Regions from separate parts of the Bradyrhizobium sp. HKCCYLRH1030 genome, predicted to be linked through region 1. Evidence: predicted binding sites of a transcription regulator. Region 1 holds the regulator's gene; each other region holds the start of a gene.
What was found. The regulator PhoB, encoded in region 1, activates phosphate uptake and scavenging genes when phosphate is short. The targets are predictions, from matches to a motif close to TGTCATNNANCTGTCAT.
Positions count from the first base shown of each region.

Region 2: ACQR1E_RS11645 (UDP-2,3-diacylglucosamine diphosphatase) is a predicted target of PhoB. The motif match lies at 1,666-1,682, and genes of this name have one in related genera.
Region 3: ugpB (sn-glycerol-3-phosphate ABC transporter substrate-binding protein UgpB) is a predicted target of PhoB. The motif match lies at 2,337-2,353, and genes of this name have one in related genera.

Region 1 is NZ_JBNPUY010000005.1:255,162-259,404, forward strand. Features, by position in the region: gene pstA (phosphate ABC transporter permease PstA) at 1-269, shown strand, start outside; gene pstB (phosphate ABC transporter ATP-binding protein PstB) at 266-1,087, shown strand; gene phoU (phosphate signaling complex protein PhoU) at 1,118-1,834, shown strand; gene phoB (phosphate regulon transcriptional regulator PhoB) at 1,851-2,558, shown strand; gene ACQR1E_RS16980 (trypsin-like serine protease) at 2,706-4,022, shown strand; gene ACQR1E_RS16985 (HoxN/HupN/NixA family nickel/cobalt transporter) at 4,198-4,243, shown strand, end outside.
Region 2 is NZ_JBNPUY010000003.1:314,387-318,629, forward strand. Features, by position in the region: gene pyk (pyruvate kinase) at 95-1,513, shown strand; gene ACQR1E_RS11645 (UDP-2,3-diacylglucosamine diphosphatase) at 1,706-2,518, shown strand; gene ACQR1E_RS11650 (threonine ammonia-lyase) at 2,566-3,555, shown strand; gene ACQR1E_RS11655 (caspase family protein) at 3,566-4,243, opposite strand, start outside.
Region 3 is NZ_JBNPUY010000002.1:565,510-569,752, forward strand. Features, by position in the region: gene ACQR1E_RS07915 (MarR family winged helix-turn-helix transcriptional regulator) at 1-285, opposite strand, end outside; gene ACQR1E_RS07920 (organic hydroperoxide resistance protein) at 455-880, shown strand; gene ACQR1E_RS07925 (CaiB/BaiF CoA transferase family protein) at 1,002-2,204, shown strand; gene ugpB (sn-glycerol-3-phosphate ABC transporter substrate-binding protein UgpB) at 2,407-3,726, shown strand; gene ugpA (sn-glycerol-3-phosphate ABC transporter permease UgpA) at 3,777-4,243, shown strand, end outside.

The DNA.
Region 1 (4,243 bases):
CGGGCCTCATCACCGGCGTGCTGCTGGCGACCGCCCGCGTCGCCGGCGAGACCGCGCCTCTGCTGTTCACCGCGCTGTCGAACCAGTTCTGGAGCCTCAACCTTTCCAAGACGATGGCGAACCTGCCCGTCACCATCAACAATTTCGTCCAGAGCCCTTATGCCTACTGGAAACAACTGGCCTGGAGCGGAGCCCTTCTCATCACTCTGGCCGTGCTCGCCCTGAACATCGGTGCACGCATTCTCGGCGCCGAGAGGAACACCAAATGACCGAACTGTCCGTCTCCGTCAGTCAGCCCAATCACGCTCTTCACGGCAAGGCGCTTCCGGATGCGCCGGCCAAGGTGACCGCGCGCAACCTCAACTTCTACTACGGCGACCATCATGCGCTGAAGAACATCAACCTGTCGCTGGGCACCAACCGCGTCACCGCGTTCATCGGCCCGTCCGGCTGCGGCAAGTCCACGCTGCTGCGCATCTTCAACCGGATGTACGATCTCTATCCGGGGCAGCGGGCGACCGGGCAGCTGATGCTCGACAACACCAACATCCTCGATCCCAAGCTCGATCTGAACCTGCTGCGTGCCCGGGTCGGCATGGTGTTCCAGAAGCCGACGCCGTTCCCGATGACGATCTACGAGAACATCGCCTTCGGCATCCGCCTCTATGAGAAGATCTCCAAGTCGGAGATGGACGACCGGGTCGAGAAGGCGCTGCGCGGCGGCGCGTTGTGGAACGAGGTCAAGGACAAGCTCAACGCCTCGGGCCTGTCGCTGTCCGGCGGCCAGCAGCAGCGGCTGTGCATCGCGCGTACCGTGGCGGTCCGGCCGGAGGTGATCCTGTTCGACGAGCCGTGCTCGGCGCTCGATCCGATCTCGACCGCCAAGGTCGAGGAGCTGATCCAGGAACTCGCCGAAAACTATACGATCGCCATCGTGACGCATAACATGCAGCAGGCGGCGCGCGTCTCCGACAAGACCGCCTTCATGTATCTCGGCGAGCTGATCGAGTTCGACGACACCAGCAAGATCTTCACCTCGCCGAGCGATCGGCGGACCCAGGATTACATCACCGGCCGGTTCGGCTGACGCCGACGACATTGTCTTCAGGAGATCATCATGGCCAGTGAACATACCGCCAAGGCGTTCGACAGCGATCTGCAGGACCTCACCCGTCTGGTATCGGAGATGGGCGGCCTCGCCGAGCGGCTGATCGTCGATTCCGTCGATGCGCTGGTGCGACGCGACATCGCGCTCGGCCAGAAGGTGGTCGCCACCGACGCCGAGGTCGACAAGCTGCAACGCATCATCGAGGAGCGCGCCGTTCTTACCATCGCCCGGCGACAGCCGATGGCGGTCGACCTGCGTGAGATCGTCGGCGCGATGCGCGTGGCGACCGATCTGGAGCGTATCGGCGATCTCGCCAAGAACATCGGCAAGCGCGTCGCGGCGCTGGAGAGCGACTTCCATCCGCTGAAGCTGATCCGCGGGCTCGAGCACATGACCGATCTCGTGCAGTCGCAGGTCAAGACGGTGCTGGACGCCTATGCCGCGCACGATTTGCCGGCGGCGATGACGGTGTGGAAGGGCGATGAGGAAGTCGATGCCATCTGCACCTCGCTGTTCCGCGAGCTCCTGACCTACATGATGGAGGATCCGCGCAACATCTCGTTCTGCATCCACCTGATGTTCTGCGCCAAGAATATCGAGCGCATCGGCGATCACGCGACCAACATCGCCGAGACGGTGTTCTATATGATCGAAGGCCAGCAGATCATGGACAAGCGCCCGAAGGGCGACATGACGAGCTTCGCATCGACGATCCCCGGCAACTGAGAGAGACGGTTCAGACATGGGCGCCCGAATTCTGGTGGTGGAGGACGAGGAGGCGCTGACGACGCTGCTGCGCTACAACCTCGAGGCCGAAGGCTACGAGGTCGAGACCGTGGCGCGCGGCGACGAAGCCGACACGCGCCTGAAGGAGCGTGTTCCCGATCTCGTCGTGCTCGACTGGATGCTGCCGGGCCTGTCCGGCATCGAGCTGTGCCGCCGCCTGCGGGCGCGGACCGAGACCCGGCAGTTGCCGATCATCATGCTCACCGCACGCGGCGAGGAGAGCGAGCGCGTGCGCGGCCTCGCGACCGGCGCCGACGACTACATCGTCAAGCCGTTCTCGGTGCCGGAGCTTCTGGCGCGGGTGAAAGGCCTGCTGCGGCGGGCGAGTCCGGAGCGGCTGGCGACCGTGCTGTCCTATGGCGACATCGAGCTCGACCGCGAGAAGCGCCGCGTGGCGCGCTCTGGTAGGCCGATCGATCTCGGCCCGACCGAATACCGCCTGCTCGAGTTCTTCCTGGAGCATCCCGGCCGCGTGTTCAGCCGCGAGCAGCTGCTCGACAGTGTCTGGGGCCGCGACATCTACATCGACGAGCGCACCGTCGACGTCCATATCGGCCGCCTGCGCAAGCTGCTCAATCCCGGCCGCGAGCAGGACCCGATCCGCACCGTGCGCGGCGCCGGTTATGCGCTCGATGATCGCTTCGCCAAGAGCGAGCAGGTGTAAGGGGCGATCGGGCGTGAGGACGCAGCAGGTGTGAGACGCGAGGCGGCCCGATTGAGGAGATCGCGGTCCGCTTTCCGCCACGCCGCCGCCGTCTTGATCGTGTCTGCTTCGTGGCCCGTCACGATGTTTCGGTCCCAGCGGACGCCCTTGATCAAGACCATCATCATATCTCTTGCCGTGCTGCTCGGCGGCGCGGCGGGCGCCACGGCCGCCGAGCTCGAAGACGCGGTCGCGGCGGCAGGCAACGGGCAGCATGCGGCGGCGATGCGACGGCTGCTGCCGCTGGCCGCCAAGGGCGATGCGCGGGCGCAGTTCGACGTCGGCTTCATGCACGCCTTCGGCTGGGGCCAACCGCGCAACCCCGCCGAGGCGCTGGCGTGGTACCGCAAGGCCGCCGATCAGGGGCTCGCTGTCGCGCAACACTATCTCGGCATCGCCTACGTCAATGGCGAAGGTGTTGCGAGCAATTACGGCGAAGCCGGCCGCTGGTTCAGCCGCGCCGCGGCGCAGGGCTTCGCCCAGTCGCAATACATGCTCGGCCTGATGCTGCTCGACGGCCGCGGTGTGAAACAGGACGTCGTGCAGGGCTATGCCTGGCTGGTGATGGCGGGCCGTAGCGGCGTGCGATCGGCCGGCCGCGACGTGCAGCGGGTCAAGTTGACCGAGCCGCAGCGCGTCCAGGCCCAGAGTGCCATTGCGGCCTGGCGGCCGAAGCCGGAATCGGCGGAGGCCGGCATCGCCGCTCCGCGTCCGGAGCAACTGCTCGGGCTCGACCGCCACATCGGCGAGGTCGTCGATCCCACCTCGTGGCCGGCGTCGTCGATCGGCGTCGTCACCGTCGCGCAATACTCGACCGGCGGCTGGTGCACCGGCACGCTGGTCGCGCCGCGCGTCGTGCTCACCGCGGCACATTGCGTGTTCAACGGCGTGGCGCAGGTCAGCCCCGGCAACGTCCGCTTCCTGGCCGGCATGAACAGGGGCACGCCGGCGGCATCGTCTGTCGCCGACAAGCTGATCGTGGCGCCTGATTTCGTCCCGACCCGGCACGACAGGTGGTCGCTCGACCGCTCGCCCGCCGATTGGGCGTTGATCGTGCTGAAGGACGCGCTGCCGTCGAAGCCGGTTGAGGTCAGGGCGCTGACGCGCGAGGAATTGCAGGCTGCGACCACGGCCGGAACCATCTCCGAGATCGGCTATGGCCAGGAGCGGCGCTATTCGCCGACCGGCCAGCGCAATTGCAGCGCCGGCATGACCAAGGACGGGATGCTGCTGACGGTGCATTGCCTCGCCAATTTCGGCTATTCGGGCTCCCCCATCATGGCCGAAGTCGGCGGACAGCCGGCCGTGGTCGGCATCTTCTCGGCGTTCCATGAGGAGACCCGGCTGATGTTCGCCGCCCCCGCGAGCCAGTTCGAGGCGGTCGTGCGGCGCGAGATCGCGGCACAGAGTGCCTCGATGCGGTGAGCGAAGGAGGGACGAGAGAAGAGGATGTCCCGCCGCTGGTCATGATCTGTGCGTGACTGGATAGCGGGTTGCCAAGCGAGAGGGCAATCCGGGAAGGGCCGCCCACGTTTTCCTGCAGCTTTTGCCTGCAGCGGGGGCTTTACCGAACTGGCCTGGCTCTTGCTATAGTCCGAGTATGACGATTGTTCAAATTGATCATCCTCGTGCCCCTCGGCTGCTGT
Region 2 (4,243 bases), on a different contig from region 1:
GGGGCGTATATCAGCGCTTCCGCTGCGTCCGCGCATGCCAATCACATGCGTGTCATAGAGACGCGAGACACGGCTTAAGGAGAAAGGACACATCATGCGTCGTCACCGTCGAGCCAAGATCGTCGCGACTGTCGGTCCCGCGAGCAATTCTCCGGAGATGCTGAAAGCGCTGTTCCTCGCCGGTGTGGACACCTTTCGTCTCAACTTCAGCCACGGCACCCAGGCCGATCACGCCAAGGTCCATGCCGCGGTCCGCGCCCTCGAGAAGGAAGTGCAGCGGCCGATCGGCATCTTGATGGATCTGCAGGGTCCTAAGATTCGCGTCGGCACGCTGCGCGACAAGAAGATCCAGGTCGAAGCCGGCGAGACGATTCGATTTGTTCTCAACGGCACCGAGGGCGACAAGACATCGATTCCGTTGCCGCATCCGGAAATCTTTGCGGCAGTCTCGCCCGGTCACGATCTTCTGATCGATGACGGCCGCGTGCGCGTCCGCGTCACCGGCCTCGGCGACGACTGGATCGAGGCCAAGGTGATCGTCAGCGGCGCGATCTCCAATCACAAGGGCGTCAATCTGCCCGGCACAATTCTGGAGCTATCGCCGCTGACGGCCAAGGACCGTTCTGATCTTGCCTTTGGGCTCGACCTCGGCGTCGACTGGGTGGCGCTGTCGTTCGTGCAGAAGCCGTCCGACGTGCTGGAGGCGAGGGGCCTGATCAATGGCCGCGCCGGCATCATGTCCAAGATCGAGAAACCGGCGGCGCTGGAGCGGATCGACGACATCATCCAGCTCTCTGACGCGATCATGGTTGCGCGCGGCGATCTCGGCGTCGAGATTCCCAACGAGGACGTGCCGGGCAAGCAGAAGGAGCTGGTGCGCGCCTGCCGGCTCGCGGTGAAGCCGGTGATCGTCGCGACGCAGATGCTGGATTCGATGGTCGCGACGCCGACGCCGACGCGCGCCGAGGTCTCCGACGTCGCGACCGCGATCTATGACGGCGCCGACGCGGTGATGCTGTCGGCGGAATCGGCCAGCGGGCAATATCCGCGCGAGGCGGTGGCGATGATGGACAGCATCATCAAGGCCACCGAAGGCCACAAGATGTACCGCTCGATCGTCGAGGCGACGCAGCCGGGCGAGGAGCAGACGCCGCCGCATGCGGTGGCGACCGCGGCGGCCGATCTCGCCTCGGCGATCCACGCCAAGGCGATCGTGGCCTATACGTCGAGCGGCACCTCGGCCTCGCGCGTTGCGCGCAAGCGGCCGAGCCTGCCGATTCTGGCGATCACGCCGAATGAGGACACCTCGCGGCGGATGTGCCTGCTGTGGGGCGCGCACAGCGTGCTGTCGCAGGACGTGCAGAGCTACGAGGAGATGGTCGAGCGCGCGACCTTCTTCGCCGTGCAGGAGGAGTTCGCTGAAGCCGGCGACCTGCTCGTCGTCGTCGCCGGCATTCCGTTCGCGCAGACCGGCACCACCAACAATCTGCGCGTCGTCACCGTGCCGAGATAGGAGGCTGATTTTCCCTGTTCGCGCTGCCCGCCTGTCGCCTGATTGTCGCACCCCGCTGGTATCGCGGGGCAGTGACGAGGGACATCGCGAGTCGTCAAACGAGCGGTGTCCGGTCGCGGTCCGGCAGGATGGGTTCTGCCGGTGCGGCGTTTCGTCATCGCGGTGTCATCAGGGACTGTTAGGTGGGCGCGCATGGGACTTGAGACTGCTGGTGAAGAAAGCCCGGCTCGGCGCTTTCGGACGTTGTTCATCTCGGACGTTCATCTCGGAGCCCGCGGCTCGCAGGCCAATCTCCTCGTCGATTTCCTGCGTCACCATGATGCCGACACGATCTATCTGGTCGGCGACATCATCGACGGCTGGGCGCTCAAATCGAGCTGGCATTGGCCGCAGTCGCATAACGACCTGGTGCAGAAGATGCTGCGCAAGGCGCGCAAGGGCGCCAAGATCGTCTATGTCCCCGGCAATCACGACGAGTTCCTGCGCGGTTATTACGGCACGCATTTCGGCGGCATCGACGTCGTCGAGAACATCTTGCACACCGGCACCGACGGCAAACGCTATCTGGTGATCCACGGCGACATCTTCGATCTGGTCGTGCAGAATGCGCGCTGGCTCGCCCATCTCGGCGACAAGGCCTATGACTTCGCCATCCAGATGAACCGTCTGGTCAACTTCTTCCGTCGCATGTTCGGCGTTCCCTATTGGTCGCTGTCGCAATGGGCCAAGCAGAAGGTCAAGAACGCCGTCAACTACATCGGCGCGTTCGAGACGGCGCTGGCCTCGGAGGCGCGGCGGCATGGCGCTGATGGCGTGATCTGCGGCCACATCCATTGCGCCGTCATCCGCGACCAGGACGGCATTCGCTACATGAATTGCGGCGACTGGGTCGAGAGCTGCACGGCGCTGGTCGAGCACGAGGACGGCCGTTTCGAGATCCTGACCTGGACCGATCCGCAGCGGCAACCCGCGCCGGTTCCGCAGCTGGCCGCCCGCGCCGCCTGACACCGGTTCCCTTGCCTCTCGGCAATCGGGCGCGGTAAAATAGGGGTATGACAGCTCATTCCCCGATCCTGCCCGTGACCGCCGCCGACATCGAGGCGGCGGCACGCGTCCTCGCGCCCGTGGCCGTGCGGACTCCGCTGCTGCCGGCTCCCGTGCTCAACGAGCGGTTCAAAGCGAACGTCTTCGTGAAGCCGGAGGTGCTGCAGCGGACCGGCTCGTTCAAGTTCCGCGGCGCCTACAACAAGCTGGCGTCGATCCCGGAAGCAGCGCGCGGCAACGGCGTCGTCGCATTCTCCTCCGGCAATCATGCGCAGGGCGTCGCCCATGCCGCCACATTGCTGGGCATGGACGCCACGATCGTGATGCCCTCGGATGCGCCAGCGGCCAAGCGCGAGCGCACCAAGGCGTTCGGTGCCGACGTCGTGCTCTATGATCGCGATCGCGAGGACCGCGAAGCGATCGCGCGCGACATCGCAGCAAAGCGCGGCTCGACGGTGGTGCCGCCCTATGACGATCCCTACGTCATCGCGGGGCAGGGCACCGTCGGTCGTGAAATCGCCGAAGATCTCGCGGCGCTCGGCCTGTCGCCGGATCTGGTGATCGTCCCGGCTTCGGGCGGTGGACTGCTTGCCGGCGTCTCGACCGCGGTCAAGGCGCGCTTTCCCAACACCCGGATGGTCGTGGCCGAGCCAAAGGGTTTTGACGACCATGCGCGCTCGCTACGGGCCGGCCACCGCGAGGCGCACGACGCAAAGGGCCGGACCATCTGTGACGCGCTGATGGCGGCGATTCCAGGCGAGATCACCTTCGCCATCAACAGCCAACTGCTGTCGGCCGCGGTCGAGGCTTCGGATGAGGAGGTGGGGCGCGCGGTCGGCTTTGCCTTCCGGGAGCTGAAGCTCGTGGTCGAGCCCGGCGGTTCGGTCGGGCTTGCAGCATTGCTGGCCGGCCGGCTGGATGTGGCGGGCAAGACGGTGGTGATCGTTTTGTCCGGCGGCAATGTCGATGCTGAGCTCTACGCCAGGCTGATCGCCTGACGATCAAGCCTCAGTGAAAGCTGAGGCCGCCTTTTGCAAATCCCCCGCCGCCCATCCGCAGTCCGGACTGCGCGACGTGCGGCGTGCTCCGCGCCGGGCCGCCCTGCATCCCGCCTTGGCCACGCGCCATCGACGGATGCGACGCGTTGATGTTCGGCTTGAACGGTCCGGAATTGCCGGGGAAGGGACGCCGCACTTCGCGGGCGTCGAATGGCCGCCCAGGACTGCGCTTCAGTGGATCGCGCTGGATTTTCGTAGCCACGGGCGGATTTGTCGGCGGCACGATCCTGTCGCGCAACTTGGTCTGAGCGATAGGCCCGGGATCGACGACCTTGTTGGGACCCGCGTTGTTGATGGCATTGCCTTTCGTGACCACCGTTGGCGGCAGCGGTCCGTGCGGCACGGTGGCGGCCGGCAGCGTCGGTTGCGGGGCTGGATGGCTCTGGATCTGCGGACCGGGATTGAACGGTCGCGCGATCGGTGCCAGTTGCGGTGGCATCATGAGACGGCTCGGTTGCAGCACGGGGATGGGCCGAGGCTGTCCCTGCAGCCGCAGTGCGACCGGCGCATATGGGCTGTCGGCATAGGATTCACGGAAGCTCTGATAGGCGGCCGGCGAATTCGCCAGCACGGCTTGGTGCCACGCCGCGGCCTGCACGAGGCCGGCGAGCAGTGCGCGGATGCGGTC
Region 3 (4,243 bases), on a different contig from region 1:
GTCCTCGGCCGACCGGGTCCGCTTGATCAGGTGCGTAGCCTCCATCCGCTTCAGCAGCGGCGTCAGCGTGCCAGAGTCGAGGAACAGCCGCGCGCCGATGTCCTTCACCGTCAAGCCGTCCTGCTCCCACAGCACCAGCATGACCAGATATTGCGGATAGGTCAGGCCAAGGCGGTCGAGCAGGGGCTTGTAGACGCGGTTGAAGGCGTGCGCGGTCGAATAGACTGCGAAGCAGAGCTGGTTGCCGAGCTGGAGCGGCAGGTCTGCCGCGGACTTCTTTCGCATCGAGGTCACCACAGGTCGATCCTATCGGCATCTTGAGCCCGCACGCCTCGGATCGACAACGGGCCCGGCGCACCGATCACGAATTTTCTACCGAACAATTATATTGTACACAATCTAATTGTGTGCAATATGGCCGCGCTGAATTCGTCCATCCAACCAGGAGACACCCATGTCCGTGAACGTGCTCTACAAGACCAGCGCCAAGGCCACCGGCGGCCGCGACGGCGAAGCCGCGACCCTCGACGGCTCGCTCAAGGTCAAGCTTTCCACCCCGAAGGAGCTCGGCGGCGGCGGCGGTGCCGGCAACAATCCGGAGCAGTTGTTTGCGGCCGGCTACGCAGCCTGCTTCATCGGCGCGATGAAGTTCGTCGGCTCGCAGGGCGGCCCCAAGGTTCCCGCCGACACGTCGGTGACCTCGACGGTCGGCATCGGCCCGCGCTCCGAAGGCGGCTTCGGCATCACCGTCGAGCTCGCAGTGTCGCTGCCCGGACTCGCCAAGGCCGACGCCGAAGCGCTGGTCGCCAAGGCGCACGAGGTGTGCCCCTATTCCAACGCCACGCGCGGCAATGTCGACGTCAAGCTGAGCGTCGTCTGAGCTTCAATTCCGTCATGCGGCAGGACGGCCTCCGTTGTCCTGCCGCATGGCAGCCCCCGTTTGCGCCGCCGCCGCAGCAATGCTTAATGATCGCGAGCTGAAACCAACCTCGCGACATCCGATGACACCCCAATTTGCTCCCGGCGCCATGGCCGGCCTGCGCGTGATCGATCTGACGCGCGTGCTCGGCGGCCCCTATTGCACGCAGATCCTGGCCGATCACGGCGCCGACGTGATCAAGGTCGAGCCGCCGGCCGGCGACGAGGTGCGTGACTGGGGTCCGCCCTTCCACGATGAGGACGCCGCCTATTTCGTCGGGATCAACCGCAACAAGCGCTCGATCGGCCTCGATCTCGCCTCAGAGGGCGGCCGCGCCGTGCTGATGCGGATGCTCGAGACGGCCGACGTGCTGATCGAGAACTTCAAGCCTGGCACCTTGGAGAAATGGGGCATCGGCAGCGACACGCTGCGCGAGACATTCCCCAAGCTGGTGCACTGCCGCATCTGCGGCTTCGGCGCGGATGGCCCGCGCGGCGGCAATCCCGGCTACGACGCGATCATCCAGGCGATGACCGGCATGATCGCGGCGACCGGTTCGCCGCAGAGCGGACCGATGCGGATCGGCGTGCCGCTGGTCGACATCACCACCGGACTCTATGCCGCGATCGGCATCCTGATGGCGCTGTCGGAGCGGCAGCGCTCGGGCATCGGTCAGTTCCTCGAGGTCACGCTGTATGAGACCGGTCTCGCGATCATGCATCCGCATACCGCAAACTACTTCATGCATGGCAAGCCGCCGTCGCTGACCGGCAACGAGCACCCGAACCTCGTTCCGTATGCGATCTTCGCGACCAAGACCGACGATATCTTCATCGGCGTCGGCAATGACGGCACCTTCCGCAAGCTCGCCAAGGAGATCGGCCGCCCCGAACTCGGCACCGATCCGCGCTTCGCCCGCAACAAGGATCGCGTCGCCAATCGCGAGGCGCTGCGCGCCGAGCTTGCCGCCGTGTTCAGCCAGTTCGAGGCGGAGCCGCTGTGCGACCGGCTGCTCGCGGCCGGTCTGCCGGCAGGACCCGTGCAGAAGATCGACCAGGCGCTGACCAATCCGCACACGATCTACCGCGGCGATGTCATCGAGAAGGACTGGTACAAGGGCGTCGCGTCGCCGATCCGGCTCGAACGCACCAAGCCGAGCCTGCGCTCCACCCCGCCGAAGTTCAGTCAGCACGCGCAGGAGGTGCTGACCGAGTTCGGTTACACGCCGAGCGAGATCGAGGCGCTGCTGTCCCAGGGCACGGTGTGCGCCGAGCGCAAGCGCTGAGGCGCCATCAGCCTGTCGTCTCTCACCGCCAGCGCCGGCCGGGGCATCGCCCCGGCGCGGCACCGTCTCCCGCAAGTCGCTGCGTTCCGCCGCGATGAACGCGCTTTCCGCTGACGATCCAACCGGTTATACATTCACGAAACTGTCATCTCGCGCTGCTACGGCCGCGACGCCGATGACGTTTCACGGGAGGTATTCTTTAATGTCACTTCGCCAATTCTGGACGGCCGCGACTGCGGCAGTCACGCTGGTCCTGAGCGCCGCAGCACCTGCGCATGCCGTGACCGAAATCCAGTGGTGGCATGCGATGACCGGCGCCAACAACGACGTCATCGTCAAGCTCGCCAACGATTTCAACGCCTCGCAGTCCGACTACAAGGTCGTCCCGACCTACAAGGGCAACTACGCCGACACGATGAATGCCGGCATCGCCGCCTTCCGCGCGGGCAATGCGCCCCACATCATGCAGGTGTTCGAGGTCGGCACCGCCACCATGATGGCCGCCACCGGCGCCGTGAAGCCGGTCTACAAGCTGATGCAGGACGCCGGCGAGACGTTCGACCCGAAGAGCTATCTGCCTGCGATCACGGGCTACTACTCGACCTCCAAGGGTGAGATGCTGTCGTTCCCCTTCAACTCGTCCTCCACGGTGATGTGGGTCAATCTCGACGAGCTGAAGAAGGTCAACGCCGAGATCCCGAAGACCTGGCCCGAACTGTTCGAGACCGCCAAGAAGCTGAAGGCGGCCGGCCATGCGACCTGCGGCTTCTCGGGCTCGTGGGTCACCTGGGTCAATCTCGAGCAGCTCTCCGCCTGGCACAACGTGCCGCTGGCCAGCAAGGCGAACGGTCTCGACGGCTTCGACACCGTGCTGGAGTTCAACGGTCCGCTGCAGGTCAAGCATCTCGAAAACCTGGTCGAGCTGCAGAAGGACAAGACCTACGACTATGCCGGCCGCACCAACACCGGTGAGGGCCGCTTCACCTCGGGCGAATGCCCGATCTACCTGACCTCGTCGGCGTTCTTCGGCAACGTCAAGGCCCAGGCCAAGTTCGCCTTCACCGCCGCGCCGATGCCGTATTATCCGGACGCCAAGGGCGCGCCGCAGAACTCGATCATCGGCGGCGCCTCGCTCTGGGTGATGGGCGGCAAGAGCGCGGACGAATACAAGGGCGTGGCGAAGTTCCTGACCTTCCTCTCGGACACCGATCGTCAGGTCTACATCCACAAGGCCTCGGGCTATCTGCCGATCACCAAGGCGGCCTACGCCAAGGCCAAGGCCGAGGGCTTCTACAAGGATCAGCCCTATCTGGAGACGCCCCTGCTCGAACTGACCAACAAGGAACCGACGGAGAATTCCCGCGGCCTGCGTCTGGGCAACATGGTGCAGCTGCGTGACGTCTGGTCGGAGGAAATCGAGCAGGCCCTGGCCGGCAAGAAGACCGCCAAGCAGGCGCTGGACGCCGCCGTCGAGCGCGGCAACCAGATGCTGCGCCAGTTCGAAAAGACGGCCGTGAAGTGAGGCCATGAGCCGGCAGGCCGCCCCGCGGCCTGCCGGTTCGCCGACCGACCATGCAGAAGAACGCCATCTTTCAGTCAAAACTGCTGCCGTTCGTGCTGGTCGCTCCCCAGCTCGCGATCGTGCTGATCTTCTTCTATTGGCCCGCGATCCAGGCCGTCATCCAGTCGTTCCTGCTGCAGGACGCGTTCGGCCTGTCCACGAGCTTCGTCTGGTTCGAGAACTACGCCGACCTGCTCAGCCAGCCGGACTATTTCCAGGCCATTCTCCGCACCTTCGGCTTCTCCTTCGCGATCGCGCTCTCGTCGCTGTCGGTCGCACTGCTGCTCGCGGTCATGGCGGATAAGCCGTTGCGCGGCGTCACGCTGTACCGGACGCTGCTGATCTGGCCCTATGCCGTGGCGCCGCCGGTGGTGGGCGTGCTCTGGATCTTCATGCTCCACCCGTCGCTCGGCGTGATCTCGCGCTATCTGCGCGCTGTTGGCATCGACTGGAATCCGCTGCTCGACGGCGACCAGGC